DNA from 2 places in the Bacillus sp. EB V-12 genome. Region 2 is predicted to be linked to the other one. Evidence: riboswitches for the same ligand, from Rfam matches in the RefSeq annotation. Region 2 holds a riboswitch; the other holds the start of a gene.

Region 1 (8,253 bases), on a different contig from region 2:
TAGACTTCCAAAAGGCTGAAAAAGTGGCTTTACGGGTACTTTTTGAAGAGAAGGGAATCCCTTTAACAGATGAGATAGAGGCTCGTTATAAAAAAATAAATAAAGGTCTTTGGGATGCTTTTGAAAAAGGTGAACTATCACGCAATGAAGTTGTAAATACACGATTCTCTCTGTTGTTTAAAGAGTATGGAGAAGAAGTAAATGGAATATTATTCGAAAATAATTATCGTAACTACTTAGAAGAAGGAAATCAACTCATGCAAGGTGCATTTGAATTTATAAATCAAATTCAAGGGGAGTATGAGTTGTATATAGTGACAAATGGTGTTTCTAAGACGCAAGATAAACGTTTGCGTAATGCAGGGTTACATTCATTGTTTAAAGATGTTTTTGTTTCGGAAGATACAGGTTTTCAAAAGCCGATGAAAGAGTATTTTGATTATGTTTTTGAACGGATTCCTAACTTTGCACCTGAAGAAGGGCTGATTATTGGGGATTCATTAAGCGCGGATATTAAAGGTGGATATGTAGCGGGAATTGATACTTGTTGGTTTAATCCAGAAAGGAAGTTAAATGATAGTGGGATTATACCGACATATGAAGTGCATAATTTTGAGGAGTTAGAAGCGTTATTAAAGCAGCATGTGTAATAAAAAAATAGACAGTGGAGCTTTCGTCTACACTGTCTATTTTTGTTAATTTGTATTTTCGTTATGTTTTGGGAGTGGAAAGGCATTCCCGATAGCAGCTGCACCAAGCATTGGCAATAGTAAATTAAGCGGGAAAAACATAAGTAATAGCAATGTAATAGCTATTGGCTTTCGTAACGCATAGCTCGAAATTGCTGTCGTTACGATAGCAACGGATGCTACTGGATCTATAGGAAGAATAGATGCTATAGCGTATCCAATACTTGATCCGGAAAATATAATTGGGAATATATGTCCACCCCGCCACCCTGTGTTCAAACAAACGGCAGTAATACACAACTTTAAAATCCCTGAAAGAAGTAGTATCCAAAAAGATAAATGGCTCCATTCAACAACTAACTCTTTTAATTGATGTTCCCCTGAAAATAATGTGTACGGAAGAAAAGTTCCTGCAATTCCTAATAAAATGCCACCGATAATTCCGAGTGTCAGCTTGTATTCTCTAAAAGGGTGAATGAACTTTTCTAATGTGAATTCTAACTTGAAATAAAAGAAACCAACTATAGCGCCGATACTAGCAAGTGGAAGAAATGCAATCCATTCATTGAAAGAAAGTGCACCTTCCCCGAAATCAACAATAAAGGATCCACGATTATCAAGTTTACTCAGTAGTAAATAAACAGAAAAACCTGCGAAAGTAGTAGCTAAGTATACAATCGCTTTTTTTCCTTTAGAAAAAGCAGCAATTTGTTCCCCCTCATTTTCATTTGGTGCTAAATAACCGAATAATGGTGCGTTAAAAATGACACTTAAAGTAGCGCCAATTCCGATCTCGGTTAGCTCATTCATACCCTTTAAGGCAAATTTAAAGCGATCCCCTACCCATGTGCACAGTCCGCCTATAATTCCAACTAGTGCGGCTTCTGGACCAAGACTAGCACCGAAAATTAAAACAATAATCGCTGTTAAAGTAGCCCGATGGACAAAGCGATATTCGATTCGACCAGTTTTTTTATATTCAGCCATTACTTCAGGCATAAGGCGTGGGTATGTACCGAAATGTTTTTGTGATAGACCAACAAGGACCCCGCCAATTATTGTTACGCAAAGGGTGTAATAAGAGGGAAAAGAGAGAACTTCAGGCAAGTATCCCCAAATAAAGTGGATTCCAATATTTATTGTGACTAAAAATAACCAGACTGTAGCTCCTACTATAGATCCTAGAAGAATGCCATATAGAGCAAGTATGTACTGCATATCTTTTTTATTTGTCATGTTATACCTCCGTTATGTAAATCTTAGTAGGGAAAAAAGTGAAATATACTAGTGAAAAATGGATTGAATATATATAGTATCTTTTTGAGAAGATGGCCTATTCAACATATAGGCTAACTTTTGGGGAATTTGAATTTATAGGTTAAATTACTTATTTAATTTTATAGACTGATTTGAGGTTTTTAAAGGTCTTTTTTGAAATAGACTAGAATATATTTCTTTTGTTGCTTTATATGAAACTGTTAACATTTATTTTAGAACATTCAGAAAAACTGTTTGACATTAGGAAATTATTGCTATAAAATCAACGGTAATTGCATAGTCTTATCAAGAAAAGGTGGAGGGACAGGCCCGATGAAACCTTGGCAACAGCCGTATAACGGAATTGTGCCAAATCCTGCAGGTAGTAATCCTGAGAGATAAGAAAGAGCCTTTAGAGCGTGTTTTCAAACTGCTCCTTTCTTGTTTTCAGGAAAGGGGCAGTTTTTTATTTTGTATAAAAAAAGGAGAATGAGAGATGGGAGAATCATGGGGAAAAGGAACAATTTGTGTGCAAGGTGGCTATACGCCAAAGAATGGTGAACCACGTGTTTTACCACTTTATCAAAGCACAACGTATAAATACGATACTTCGGATGATTTAGCAGCTCTATTTAACTTAGAGGCAGAAGGATATATTTATACACGTATTGGAAACCCTACTCTAGCAGCATTTGAGCAGAAGTTATCAGATTTAGAAGGCGGTGTAGGAGCTGTTGCAACGGCTTCTGGGCAAGCAGCTATTATGCTCGCAGTTTTAAATATTTGTAGTAGTGGAGACCATTTACTTTGCTCTTCAACTGTTTACGGGGGAACGTTTAATTTATTTGGGGTGAGTTTACGTAAGCTTGGCATTGATGTTACGTTCTTTAATCCAAATTTAACGGCAGATGAAATCACGGCGCTTGCTAATGACAAGACGAAACTTATCTATGCAGAATCGTTAGGAAATCCAGCGATGAATGTTTTAAATTTTAAAGAATTTTCAGCAGCCGCTAAAGAATTAGAGGTACCTTTTATCGTTGATAATACATTAGCAACTCCTTATTTATGCCAGGCGTTTGAACATGGGGCAAATATTATTGTTCATTCTACGACGAAGTATATCGATGGGCATGCGAGCTCCTTAGGCGGTATTGTAATTGACGGTGGAAACTTTGATTGGACAAATGGAAAGTATCCTGAACTTGTTGAACCAGATCCAAGTTATCACGGTGTAAGTTACGTTCAAAACTTTGGTGCAGCAGCGTATATTGTGAAAGCACGTGTTCAGCTATTAAGAGATTATGGAAATTGTATGAGCCCATTCAATGCATATATTAGCAATATTGGCTTAGAAACATTGCATTTACGAATGGAACGTCATAGTGAAAATGCTCTTGCAGTTGCTAAGTGGCTTGCTAATCATGAACGTATTGAATGGGTGAATTATCCAGGCTTAGATAGTAATGAAAATTACTCATTAGCACAACAGTACTTGAAAAAAGGTGCTAGTGGTGTTTTAACTTTCGGTATTAAAGGCGGATTAGAAGCAGCAAAAGAATTTATCGCAAATGTAAAACTAGCAACTCTTGTAACGCACGTAGCTGATGCACGAACTTGCGTTATACATCCTGCTAGTACGACGCATAGACAATTAAATGCTGAAGATCAGCGTTTAGCGGGTGTTACATCTGATTTAATTCGTTTATCGGTTGGTATAGAAGATGTTTCTGATATTATTGCAGATTTGGAAGCAGCTCTAGTTGGAGGCAAAACACATGCCGATCATAATTGATAAAGATTTACCGGCTCGCAAAGTGTTGCAAAAAGAAAATATTTTTGTAATGACGAAGGAGCGGGCAGAAACACAAGATATACGTGCTTTAAAAATTGCTATATTAAATTTAATGCCAACGAAACAAGATACAGAGGCGCAATTACTTCGCTTAATTGGAAACACACCGTTACAATTAGATGTTCATTTGCTTCATATGGAATCACATCTATCGCGTAATGTAACGCAAGAACATTTAACAAGCTTTTATAAAACGTTTCGTGATATTGAAAATGAAAAGTTTGATGGGCTCATTATTACAGGAGCGCCAGTGGAGACCCTTGCTTTTGAAGAGGTAGATTATTGGGAAGAGCTTAAACATATTATGGAGTATTCAAAAACGAATGTAACATCTACGCTCCATATTTGCTGGGGGGCACAGGCTGGCTTGTACTATCATTATGGTGTTCCAAAGTATCCCCTTAAGGAAAAAGTGTTCGGTGTATTTGAACATGAAGTTTGCGAGCAACATGTGAAATTATTACAAGGATTTGATGAATTGTTTTTTGCTCCGCATTCTCGTCATACAGAAGTACGAGAGAATGATATTAGAGGAGTGAAAGAATTAACATTGTTAGCAAACTCTGAAGAAGCAGGTGTTCACCTTGTTATTGGGCCAGAAGGAAGGCAAGTGTTTGCCCTTGGACATAGCGAATATAGTTGTGAGACGTTAAAACAAGAATACGAACGAGATCGTGACAAGGGATTAAATATTGATGTGCCAAAAAACTATTTTAAACATAATAATCCAGATGAAAAGCCGCTTGTTAGGTGGAGGAGTCATGGTAATTTATTGTTTTCTAATTGGTTGAATTATTACGTGTATCAAGAAACCCCTTATATATTGTAAAGAAAGATTGTGTAACACGTGGCAACGTTTTCCTTGTAAAGATTAACCTTTATTTTTCCGAATGTTCAAAATACATTGTTTTTCAGATTTTTTACTCATATAATTTCATCTAAACACAATTTTTGAGGGGTGGACAGTACTATGAAAGAAATTCAAGTTGGGTTATTAGGTCTTGGGACAGTTGGCAGTGGTGTGGTTCGTATTATTACGGATCATCAAGAACGACTCATACACCAAGTAGGTTGTCCAGTGAAGGTAACGAAAGTATTAGTGCAAAACATTGAGAAAGAGAGAGAGGTAGAGGTACCTTCTACTCTATTAACACAAGATGCAAATGAAATTTTAGATAATCCAAATATTGATGTTGTTATTGAAGTGATGGGTGGCATTGATGATGCAAAATCATATATTTTACAAGCTTTAAAAAGCGGAAAGCATGTTGTAACTGCAAATAAAGACTTAATGGCATTACATGGAGCTGAATTATTAGCGACAGCAAAAGATAATAAGGCTGATTTATTCTATGAGGCGAGTGTGGCAGGGGGAATTCCAATTTTACGCAGTATCGTAGAAGGACTTTCTTCAGATCTTATTACGAAAGTAATGGGAATTGTAAATGGAACAACAAATTTTATTTTGACGAAAATGTCAGACGAAGGGAGAGCATATAACGACGTGTTAAAAGAAGCCCAACAACTTGGATTTGCAGAAGCAGATCCAACATCAGATGTAGAAGGTTTAGATGCAGCAAGAAAAATGACGATTTTAGCTACCCTCGGTTTCTCTACAAATGTAGAGCTTGGAGATGTGAAAGTAAAAGGTATTACCTCTATTACAGAGGAAGATATTGAATACAGTAAGAGCTTAGGTTATACAATTAAATTAATCGGTCTTGCAAAACGAGATGGTGAAAAATTGGAGGTTACAGTTGAACCAACTTTACTTCCAAATACACATCCTCTTGCAGCAGTACAAAATGAATATAACGCTGTGTATGTGTACGGTGAAGCAGTTGGGGAAACGATGTTTTATGGACCAGGCGCAGGAAGTTTACCGACAGCTACAGCTGTTGTTTCGGATTTAGTTGCTGTAATGCAAAATATTAGATTAGGGGTAACAGGAAATAGTGCTGTAGTCCCACAATATCAAAAAGTATTAAAAGAGCCAGACGAAATTGTCGTGAAAAAGTTTTTAAGACTGCATGTAAAAGACGAAATTGGTGTATTTGCAAAAATTACTTCATTGTTCTCTGAGCGCGGAGTTAGCTTTGAGAAAATTATTCAAATGCCGCTTGAAGAGAAAGGAAAGGCTGAAATTGTAATTGTAACGCATCGTGCGTCTCTTGCTGATTATGATTATATTCTACATACGTTGCAAGGGTATGAAGAAATAGATTGTTTGAAAGCGAGCTATCGAATTGAAGGGGATGCTAAGTAGTATCTCTTACCATAAAACAGAAAGAGCCTATTAAGCAGCTTGCTTAATAGGCTCTTTTCTATTTAAAATCTGCGTACCAACTTGAATAAATGCTTGGATAATCCAGCCTGTTGTAAAGGATAAGATGATTGTTCCAAAATAGATAGGTCCGTCTAATAAAAAGCTTAACGTTAAAAATAAAAAGGCTAATGAAATCTCTGTTCTTCTAAACGTCCATTTTTTCTTCTCGGCAACCGTTAAAACGAAAGCTTCTTGAGGCGCTGCACAAAGGTTTGTAGAGACGTAAAGACCAATTCCAGCTCCAACGAATAGATTTCCGCAAATAAGTGTTATATATTTTGGAAGAGAGCGGATAGCGTCCATAATAGTTGTAATGGAACCAATCCAATCAACAAAAAGAGAAATAAGAACCATCGTTACAATTGTACCAATTGTAATTTGTTTTTTATTCCAAAAGAGTACGATAAGTGTAAAGGCAAAGTTAATCATGAAAATCCAAAAACCAATACTTATCCCAAAATTTTGATATAGTGCAATAAAGAAGGAATCATAAGGGCTAAGTCCAAAGAAAGTAATTGTCGTCATCATATTAATACCGATGGCAAGAATGAGTAAACCGCCAATGAAAAATATATATTCTAATTTGAATCGAAGCATAGTTGTATATCCTTTCTAAATGTATTTGCTAGGAAAGGATATATTGTGGAAAGCTTACCAGGTCAAGGGAGAATTTTTGTGAAAAGGGGAAAATGAGATGACAAATATAAGAAAGATTGCTGAACTTGCTGGAGTATCTGTTTCAACTGTTTCACGTGTACTAAATAATCATCCGTACGTAAATGAACAGAAACGAAAAGAAATTTTAGCGATTATAGAAGAATTAAATTACACGCAAAACGTGAATGCAATTCATTTAGTGAAAGGAAAAACGAATGTAATTGGCGTTTTATTGCCACACGTAAATGATCAATATTATAGCGCTATTATCGAGGGGATATCAAAAGAGACAGCAAAGAATAATTATAATATGATGCTTTGCCAGACGAATTATAGTGAAGAAAGAGAACTAGAAATTTTGAATATGTTAAAAATGAAAAAGCTTGATGGGGTTATTATTTGTTCTCGGACAAATAGTAAGGAGAAGCTTGAAGAATATACGAAATTCGGCCCGATTGTTATGTGTGAAGAAATAGATTCAAAATGCATTTCAAGTGTACATATCGATTACTACAAAGTATTTTCACGTGGGATGAAAAGCTTAATAGATGCCGGTCATACACGTATTGGATATTGTATTGGAAGAAGTAATAGTGTTAATAGCCAAAGACGAAAGAAGGCGTATGAAGATTCGCTTCAACAGAGTATCGTAACACCGTTAGAGACCTGGAAATTTGAAGGTTGTTTTACAGTGGAAGATGGACGCAATGTAATTAGAGAATGGGCTCATATGTCAGTAAAACCGACAGCGTTCCTTGTATCTTGTAACCATATTGCAGCGGGGATGGTTACAGAAGCAAAAAAACAAGGAATTCGTATTCCAGAGGATATTACGATTATCGGGTGTGATGATCAAGAGGTGGCAGATATATTGGGTATAACGACGATTTCGCATTCTAGTAAAAACGTTGGAGTAAAAGCGTTTGAATTATTATATGAAAAGATTAATGAAGAGAAATTAGATGTGAAGCATATAGAGTTATTACCAGAGTTAATAGATAGAGAAACGACATAATTGAGAAGGTGTGAAAATCGCTTTTCAAAATTTCGTTTGGTATAATTATGGACAATCTATGAGGGCTAAAAGGGGTTTTGATATGAGATCAAAAGTAGTAAAAGTAATTCTACTCATTACAATTGCATCTTTCTGTTTATTTGCATATGGCTTTGTTTCAGGTGTAAATGATGTATTAAATCCGAAAGCTTCAAATTTAATTAAAAAGACCGATGTAGTGGCAAAAGAGAAAAAGAAAACGGGAACGTTACAAATCGTTAGTTTAGGTGATTCATTAACGCGTGGCGTTGGTGATAAAGAAGGAATTGGCTATGTTGGGCGAATGAAAGAGGATTTACAAAAAGATTATAAGCAAAAAATTGCATTAACAAATTTAGCAGTTAGTGGTGCAAAAATGCCCGATTTATTAAAACAAATTGAAAGTAATGGCGCTCAATATTCAATTAAGCAAGCA
Region 2 (8,253 bases):
CCATCCCTAACGCCGATAAACCTAACAAATGAGATTGTAGTCCAATGACGTTATGATCTCTACACGTTAAATGCGTCAATACTGGGATATCATGCTTCGTTAATAACGCACCCATCGCCATATTAGAAACACGAGGCGATGCTAATGAATTATCTGCTAGAGTAATAGCATCTGCTCCCGCTCTTTTTAACGCTCTTGCTCCTTCAAAAAAACGCTGTGTATCTAACGTTTTCGGTGGATCTAATTCCACTACAACTGTCGTTTGTTTTTTCGCTTTCTCTGCTAGAGTGACGTGAGCCTTCGAACGTTTCTCATGCGTATGAACGACTTTCGGCCTTTGAATCGTGTCTTTTTCTATTACAGGGGTAATATTCGCAACAGCGCGCTTCATACTTTGAATATGTTCTGGAGTCGTACCACAACAACCACCCAATAAACGAATACCTTGCTCAATAAATCTCGGTGTCATCGCTTCAAAATAAGCTGGGCTTCCCTCATATACGTAACGTCCATCCACATAATTCGGGAGGCCTGCATTTGGGTATGCTGATAAATAGCCATTTTGAGGAATCGATATCATTTTGAAAGCTTCCGTCATATGAAGCGGCCCTAGTTGACAATTCAATCCAACAACATTTGCACCGTAATCTATAAGTTGCTTTAATATTTCATTGACATCATTTCCATTTTGAGTCGTACCTGCTTCATGTAACGCTAATTGCGCAACAATTGGAATATTCGTTTGCTTACGCAATACTTTAACGGCATGAAGTAATTCAAATTCATCGTAAAAAGTTTCTAATAGTAATCCATCAACCTGTTCTTCTAGTAAAGCCCCTGCCTGTTCAAGTAACATAAACTCTCTTTCCATATCAGTCGTTGTAACAGCTCCGATATGTTTCATACCACCAATTGTTCCTAAAATTGCATTTTTATCTGTCACAGATGCTTTCGCCAGTTTTACTGCCGCTCTATTAATTTCTGTAACTTGATTTTCTAAACCATACATACGTAATTTCGCCTCATTTGCTCCATACGTATTCGTTTGAATTACATCTGCTCCAGCAGCTACATATTGTTTATGAATCGATATAATTAAGTCTGGATCAGATACATTCAATTCTTCAAAGCTACTTTGCAAACCATGTGAATGCAATAACGTCCCAACCGCACCATCACCTATTACAATTCCTTTTGATAATAAATCTAGTAATTTCACGACTCTCCCTCATTTCTATCAATATAAAAACCCCCTCTTCACTTTGAAGAGGGGGACATAATCGTTCCTCCTCTTATTATGCAAAACATTCGTTTTGCAGGTATTAGCACCGTTTCAAACATTTCGTTTGAAGGTTGCCGGGTTTCACAGGGCCTTTCCCTCCACCGCTCTCAATAAGAGTTGTCTTTATTATTTTATTTATGTAGCTAAAAGGAAATGCGTTCCCCTTTTAACAATGTTTGTTAATTTTTTAATAAATTTAGCATGCACAAAAGTAAAAGTCAATGACACTTGCGGAAAAATAAAAATTATTTAAAATAAAGTTGCAATTCAGTTATATTTTATTGTAAAGTTAAAAACATAATAAAAATTTCATACGAACATTCTTATCTAGAGAGGTAGAGGGACTGGCCCTGTGACGCCTCAGCAACCATTAACATTTTGTTAATAAGGTGCTAATTCCAGCAAATTGTGAAAGATTTGACAGATGAGAAGAAGACTCTATTCAAACCGAAAGCCTTCTTCTTAGAAGGCTTTTTTTATTTTATATTCACTTAATGTTTCAATTTAAAAAGGAGGAATTTTCACATGTCAACAATCGAAACAAAACTAGCACAAATCGGAAATCGCAGTGAAACTACAACTGGAACGGTTAATCCACCAGTTTATTTCTCAACCGCTTATCGTCACGAAGGAATTGGTAAATCTACTGGCTTTGACTATTCACGAACTGGCAATCCAACTCGCGGTCTTTTAGAACAGGCGATTGCAGACTTAGAATATGGCGAACAAGGTTATGCCTGTAGTTCAGGGATGGCGGCTGTTCTCCTCGTCCTTTCTCTATTCCGCTCTGGAGACGAACTTATTGTATCTGAAGATTTATACGGGGGAACGTATCGATTATTTTCTGAGCATGAAAAAAAGTGGAATGTTCGATGTAGATACGTAAATACACAGTCTATTAAACAAATTGAGCAAGCTATCACAACTGAAACGAAGGCTATTTTCATAGAAACTCCAACTAATCCATTAATGCAAGTTACTGATATTGCTGCTGTCGCAACTGTAGCGAAAAGGAACGGACTACTTCTTATTGTAGACAACACTTTCTACACACCTTATATACAGCAACCATTAACAGAAGGTGCTGACATTGTACTTCATAGCGCAACGAAATATTTAGGGGGACATAACGATGTACTAAGCGGGCTTGTCGTTGCAAAAGGAAAGGAACTTTGCGAGGAAATCGCTCATTATCATAATGCATCAGGTGCAGTTTTAAGCCCATTTGACTCATGGTTATTAATTCGCGGTATGAAAACGTTAGCGCTTCGCATGAGGCAACATGAAGAAAATGCGAAAGCAGTTGTTGCGTATTTAAATGATGAGGACGGGGTGACAGATGTATTTTATCCAGGAAGAGGTGGCATGATCTCATTCCGCCTTAAAGATGAAGCTTGGATTAATCCATTCTTACAATCTTTATCCTTAATTACATTTGCCGAAAGTCTTGGTGGTGTAGAAAGTTTAATGACTTATCCAGCAACGCAAACACATGCTGATATTCCTGAAGAAATTAGAACAGCAAACGGCGTATGCAATCGTCTTCTTCGATTCTCAGTTGGCATTGAAAATAGTAACGATTTAATTCAAGACTTAAAGCAAGCCATTAAACTCGTAAAAGAAGGTGTAAGAATATGAGCTATTCTATAGATACACTCTTACTACACAACCAATATAAACACGACTCGCAAACAGGCGCTGTGAACGTTCCTATTTATAATACATCAACTTTTCACCAGTTTGATGTAGATACGTTCGGAAAATATGACTATAGCAGGTCAGGAAATCCAACTCGTGAAGCTCTTGAAGATATCATTGCTTTATTAGAAGGCGGAACAAAAGGATTCGCCTTTGCATCAGGCATTGCAGCGATTTCCACTGCATTCCTCCTTCTTTCACAAGGTGATCACGTACTCATTTCAGAAGATGTGTACGGAGGCACTTACCGAGTGATAACTGAGGTACTCTCCCGTTACGGTGTTTCACATACATTTGTTGATATGACCAATTTAGAAGAAATAAAACAAAACATTAAACCAGATACAAAGCTCTTTTATGTAGAAACACCTTCTAACCCACTTTTAAAAGTGACAGATATTCGCGAGGTTTCTAAACTCGCAAAATCTATTGGCGCTCTTACTTTTGTTGATAATACATTTTTGACACCACTATTCCAAAAACCACTTGAACTTGGAGCTGATGTCGTTCTTCATAGTGCTACAAAATTTATTGCTGGTCATAGTGATGTTACTGCCGGATTAGCAGTAGTAAAAGATTCAGAACTCGCTCAAAAGCTTGGATTTTTACAAAATGCATTCGGTGCTATTTTAGGACCTCAAGATTGTTCTCTCGTACTTCGCGGTCTAAAAACATTGCATGTACGCCTCGAACATTCAGCTAAAAATGCCAATAAAATCGCACATTATTTACAAAAGCACTCTAAAGTAAAAAATGTCTATTATCCGGGATTACAAACTCATCTCGGATTTGATATTCAACAATCTCAAGCAACATCAGCTGGAGCGGTCTTATCGTTTACTTTGCAGTCAGAAGATGCACTCCGCAAATTTTTATCAAAAGTAAAATTACCTGTTTTTGCAGTTAGTTTAGGAGCTGTAGAGTCAATTCTTTCTTATCCAGCAAAAATGTCACATGCAGCACTGTCGCAAGAAGCTCGTGATAAAAGAGGAATCTCTAATTCATTACTTCGGTTATCAGTCGGTCTTGAAAATGTTAACGATTTAATATCCGATTTTGAAAATGCCCTTTCTTATGTAGAAGAACCTGTAAATGCATAGAGAAAAAGAAGATATGAGATTAGGTTTTCATATCTTCTTTTTATGCGGTTTAGTTATATTCATTTGAATTTCTTCTTTTCTTATAGTCCATAAAAAATAAAAGTATATCATCTATTTCTAAATAATGGATTAATTGATATATTAAGAAATAAAAAGGGGTGAAAATAATGGATACTTGTGCAGATATTTTAATCGTTATCGATTTACAAAATGGCGTATGTTATAGCGAGGAGCATTTATTTGATTTACAGAACTTACTAACAAAAGTAAATAAAAGAATTTCTTCATATAGAAAATTAAATAAACCAATCCTTTTTGTTCAACATTGTGATGATGATTTAGTACCCGAGAAAGAACTTTGGGCTATTCATACCGATCTAGATGTTCAAGAACAAGATTTTTTTGTAAGAAAAACACATGCAAATTCATTTTATAAAACAAACTTAAAAGAAATTTTAGATCAATTATCTGTAAATCGCATTGAATTTTGTGGCGCCCAAACAGAGTACTGTATGGATGCAACGATTAAGTTTGCCCACGGACTAGGATACGAAAACTTTATGGGACAGAAAACAACCTCTACGTTGAATAATCCTTTTATGTCCGCAAAAGAGACAATTGATTTTTATGAGAACATATGGAATCACAGATTTTTAACGTTGCTAAAAGATGAATTTTAGAATAAATGACTAATGACTTGATCATCCTAAGATTTATCAGCCCTAATCAAATATTTCATTATCACCATAAAGAAGCGAATGACATTCAGCTTCTTTTCTTTTAACCTGTTTTATATTCTATATATATCATTATAATTCCTTTGTCATATTATTTTAAAAATTTCGTATATTCATTTGAAAGAATAAGAAAATCATGATAAAATTGTGTTACAAATATATCTATATCTTTCAATTTTTAAAACGCATCGAAATTTTCACCCAAAAATGTCATTTTACAAAAACATGCTAATTTACCTATTTTATTTACATCCGGGTCTCTTTTCTTACAATTTCTTTACTTTAGGACTTTTTTTCTGCAACAACTATTTTCTTTTCTTTAAATTTTTGGTATGTATAGTATGGTATAATAGCTCACACGGAGGTGGAAAAGAACATGTTAGAAACCTTTCAAAAAGAATTAGAACTATATGAAAGTAATGCAGAATTATTAAAAGTGCTAGCTCATCCTGTTCGTTTATGTATCGTAAAAGGATTAATCGAGCGCGGTCCAAGCAACGTTTCTACAATGTATACTGGCTTAAACATGCCACAATCTACAATTTCACAGCATTTAGCAAAATTAAAAAGCGCTAAAATCGTTTCTAGTGAAAGAAAAGGATTGGAAATTTATTACAAAGTAGAGAATGAAACAATCATTCAACTCGTTCGTGTATTATTAGGTTAGGGACTAATAATCGCAGAAAAAGAACGTATTCTATATTTTTTATCTCATATCTTTAATATAAATATATATCATGAGAGGAAATATATAATACTACATAAGTCGTATTAAAAAACAAGACACAGTATATACTGTGTCTTGTTTTTTATATTGTTACATACTGATCCAAATGTAAATGTTGCATATCTTTTGTATGTATAACAACATCAAACGAACTCCCTACTCCTCCATTTAAAATCATAGAACGAACTGCTCGATTTTGTTTTTGCGTTTCAGAAAAAGGATTCGTATCTTGATGGCTCGTAAGCTGTTCTAATATTCCTGCAGCTAACAAGAACTCAGATTGTTTCTTATGCCATACTGCACTCATTCCTTGCATACTAAACATCTCCTTTAGCTCGTCCCAATGAACATGAGTAGTAAGATCCATTTCACCTGGATGCGCTAGTGGGTTACGCATTAGCTTATGCTGATAATATCCTCGCAAACTTCCTTCGCGGTGTGCTGGATGCATCCATTCTTCTTTTGTGTATCCGTAATCAACTGTAATACATATACCTTTTTGAAACCATTTCGAAATTTCTTTTATATACTCCTCCATAACAATTGGTACTTCAAAACGTTGCCCTTCAGCAATATGAATATTATATTTCAATAAATAGCGACCAATTCTTTTATTTAACGGCCTACATACTTCTGAAAGGTTTCCTTCCTCTGTATATGTAATACGTACTTCATACAATATACCATTTCTTTTCTCAATTACTTCAACAGGAAATGCATCAAACAACTCATTCGAAAAAAGAATTCCCTCGAAAGAATCTCCCATTTCACTATAGGAGGTATAGTACGATACATTAGAAAATGAGCCAAGTTGCTCCTGCTGTAATTTCCTATGAAAAGGGCTCACTTCAATCATTGAATAGTTTAAATTAATAAAGGTGTTTGGAGATAATTGCTTCCATTCTTGTAAAACATCATAGGCAAACTTCCCTGTTCCCCCACCAACCTCACAAATATTCGAAGCAACTTCACCATTTTCAACAAGACGAATAAAAAGTTTAGCAAAAGTTTTTGCAAAAACAGAGGATACATTGCTACTTGTAAAAAAATCCCCTTGTCTTCCAATCTTTTCACGTTCTTTCATATAATATCCATGCCCCTCCGTATACAATACAAGGTTCATATACGTACTATATGAAATTGAATAATCCTTTTCTTTCCCCATCCATTCTCTTAAAATGAGCTCCATTCCCATAATGACTCCTTATTGTAAAAACGGATTATTTTCTTTTTCAAAGCCAATGCTTGTTTCTGGACCATGTCCACATAACACCGCTGTTTCATCTGGTAATACAAATAATTTCTCTTCAATACTTCCAATTAATTCAGCAAAACTTCCACCAGGCAAATCTGTTCTTCCAATGCTCATTTGGAACAATACATCTCCTGAAAATACAGCATTCGCTTCTTTAGTATAATAAGAAATACTTCCTGGAGAATGTCCTGGTGTCTCAAAAATTTCAAAATTAAATGATCCAATTGTTAATGTACCTTCTGCATCAATAATATGATCCGCTGGTTTTGCTGTAATACTGCGGTTCATCATAAAAATTTGAGAGCCGTTTACAGTTGCATCTCCTAACCAATCTGCTTCTTCTTTATGTACGTACACAGGAATATGAAAAGCGTCTCTTACGGCATCAACAGCACCGATATGATCAAAGTGAGCATGTGTTAATAAAACAGCCAATGGTTTTAATTGTTTTTCTTGTAAATATGTAACGAGCTTTTCACCTTCATGACCAGGGTCAAAGATAATGCACTCTTTTTGATCGTTCATTAAAATATAAGCATTTGTTTGTAATGGGCCTAACGGCATTTGTATCCATTTCATATGAAAATCTCCTCCAGTTATTAAACTTACTTTTAATGATACAACATTTCTTTCTCTGAGGAAAAGAAAGGATGCTATCTCGACAATCATTTTTAAAACATGTACAATATAAAAGAGTAAATATTCCAAAAACTCATAATAAGAAATGGGTAGACAGAGGAGGATATTGTATGGGCCTTGTTATTATTTTTACACTTGTCACTCTGTTAGCTGTATTTGCTACGCTTAGAACACTTCGTGAAAAAAACTTTTTCGCGAGCGGCTTTGCAATTGCAACTGTACTCGTTTTCGGATGGTTTACGATCATGACTGTTCTATATAACGGGTATCCACCAGCAGCTTAATTCGTTTACACTTTATTCTTCATCGAGATTTTACACAAAAAGAGGAAGGGTTCCCCCTTCCTCTTTTCATATTTCACAACTTATATCATCTTCGCTTCGTATTTGTGCTTTTTTACAAGCCAAGCTCCTCCGATAACACCTGCATCATTACCAAGTGTTGCAATAGCTAACTTCGTGCTCTTTACAGCACGTGAGAAAGCGTATTGCTCGAAATAGCGTTGAATTGGTTCTAATAACGCATCTCCAGCTTTAGACACGCCTCCACCAATAACAATTTTCTCTGGGTTCAATGTACTAGAAAGGTTCGCTACAGCTAATCCTAAATAAGAAGCTACTTTTTCTACTACTTCACCTGCTAATTCATCACCTTGTCCAAGTGCTTCAAAGACATCTTTTGATGTAATACGTCCTTCTTCAGCTAACATAGAACGCAACATGCTCTCTTTATTAGTCTCTTGTATTTTTTGCATAGCAACACGTACAATACCTGTCGCAGATGCTACTGTTTCTAAGCAACCAGACTTCCCGCAA

Evidence for each region. Region 2 has a riboswitch for S-adenosylmethionine ahead of metI (cystathionine gamma-synthase/O-acetylhomoserine thiolyase). Riboswitches for the same ligand answer to the same signal wherever they lie in the genome.
Region 1: another riboswitch for S-adenosylmethionine. It lies ahead of ACZDYH_RS21365 (bifunctional O-acetylhomoserine aminocarboxypropyltransferase/cysteine synthase); the one in region 2 lies ahead of metI (cystathionine gamma-synthase/O-acetylhomoserine thiolyase).

What each region holds. Positions count from the first base shown of each region.
Region 1 covers NZ_JBUXJL010000007.1:200,611-208,863, reverse strand. The annotation lists gene ACZDYH_RS21375 (YjjG family noncanonical pyrimidine nucleotidase) at 1-650, shown strand, start outside; gene ACZDYH_RS21370 (chloride channel protein) at 696-1,925, opposite strand; SAM riboswitch class I at 2,247-2,351, shown strand; gene ACZDYH_RS21365 (bifunctional O-acetylhomoserine aminocarboxypropyltransferase/cysteine synthase) at 2,443-3,741, shown strand; gene metA (homoserine O-acetyltransferase MetA) at 3,725-4,630, shown strand; gene ACZDYH_RS21355 (homoserine dehydrogenase) at 4,772-6,067, shown strand; gene ACZDYH_RS21350 (YczE/YyaS/YitT family protein) at 6,098-6,724, opposite strand; gene ACZDYH_RS21345 (LacI family DNA-binding transcriptional regulator) at 6,822-7,799, shown strand; gene ACZDYH_RS21340 (SGNH/GDSL hydrolase family protein) at 7,810-8,253, shown strand, end outside.
Region 2 covers NZ_JBUXJL010000001.1:400,114-408,366, reverse strand. The annotation lists gene ACZDYH_RS02120 (bifunctional homocysteine S-methyltransferase/methylenetetrahydrofolate reductase) at 1-1,219, opposite strand, end outside; SAM riboswitch class I at 1,290-1,399, opposite strand; SAM riboswitch class I at 1,603-1,713, shown strand; gene metI (cystathionine gamma-synthase/O-acetylhomoserine thiolyase) at 1,808-2,920, shown strand; gene metC (cystathionine beta-lyase) at 2,917-4,080, shown strand; gene ACZDYH_RS02105 (cysteine hydrolase family protein) at 4,248-4,760, shown strand; gene ACZDYH_RS02100 (ArsR/SmtB family transcription factor) at 5,194-5,484, shown strand; gene ACZDYH_RS02095 (class I SAM-dependent methyltransferase) at 5,627-6,739, opposite strand; gene ACZDYH_RS02090 (MBL fold metallo-hydrolase) at 6,749-7,378, opposite strand; gene ACZDYH_RS02085 (DUF2759 domain-containing protein) at 7,549-7,722, shown strand; gene glcK (glucokinase) at 7,803-8,253, opposite strand, start outside.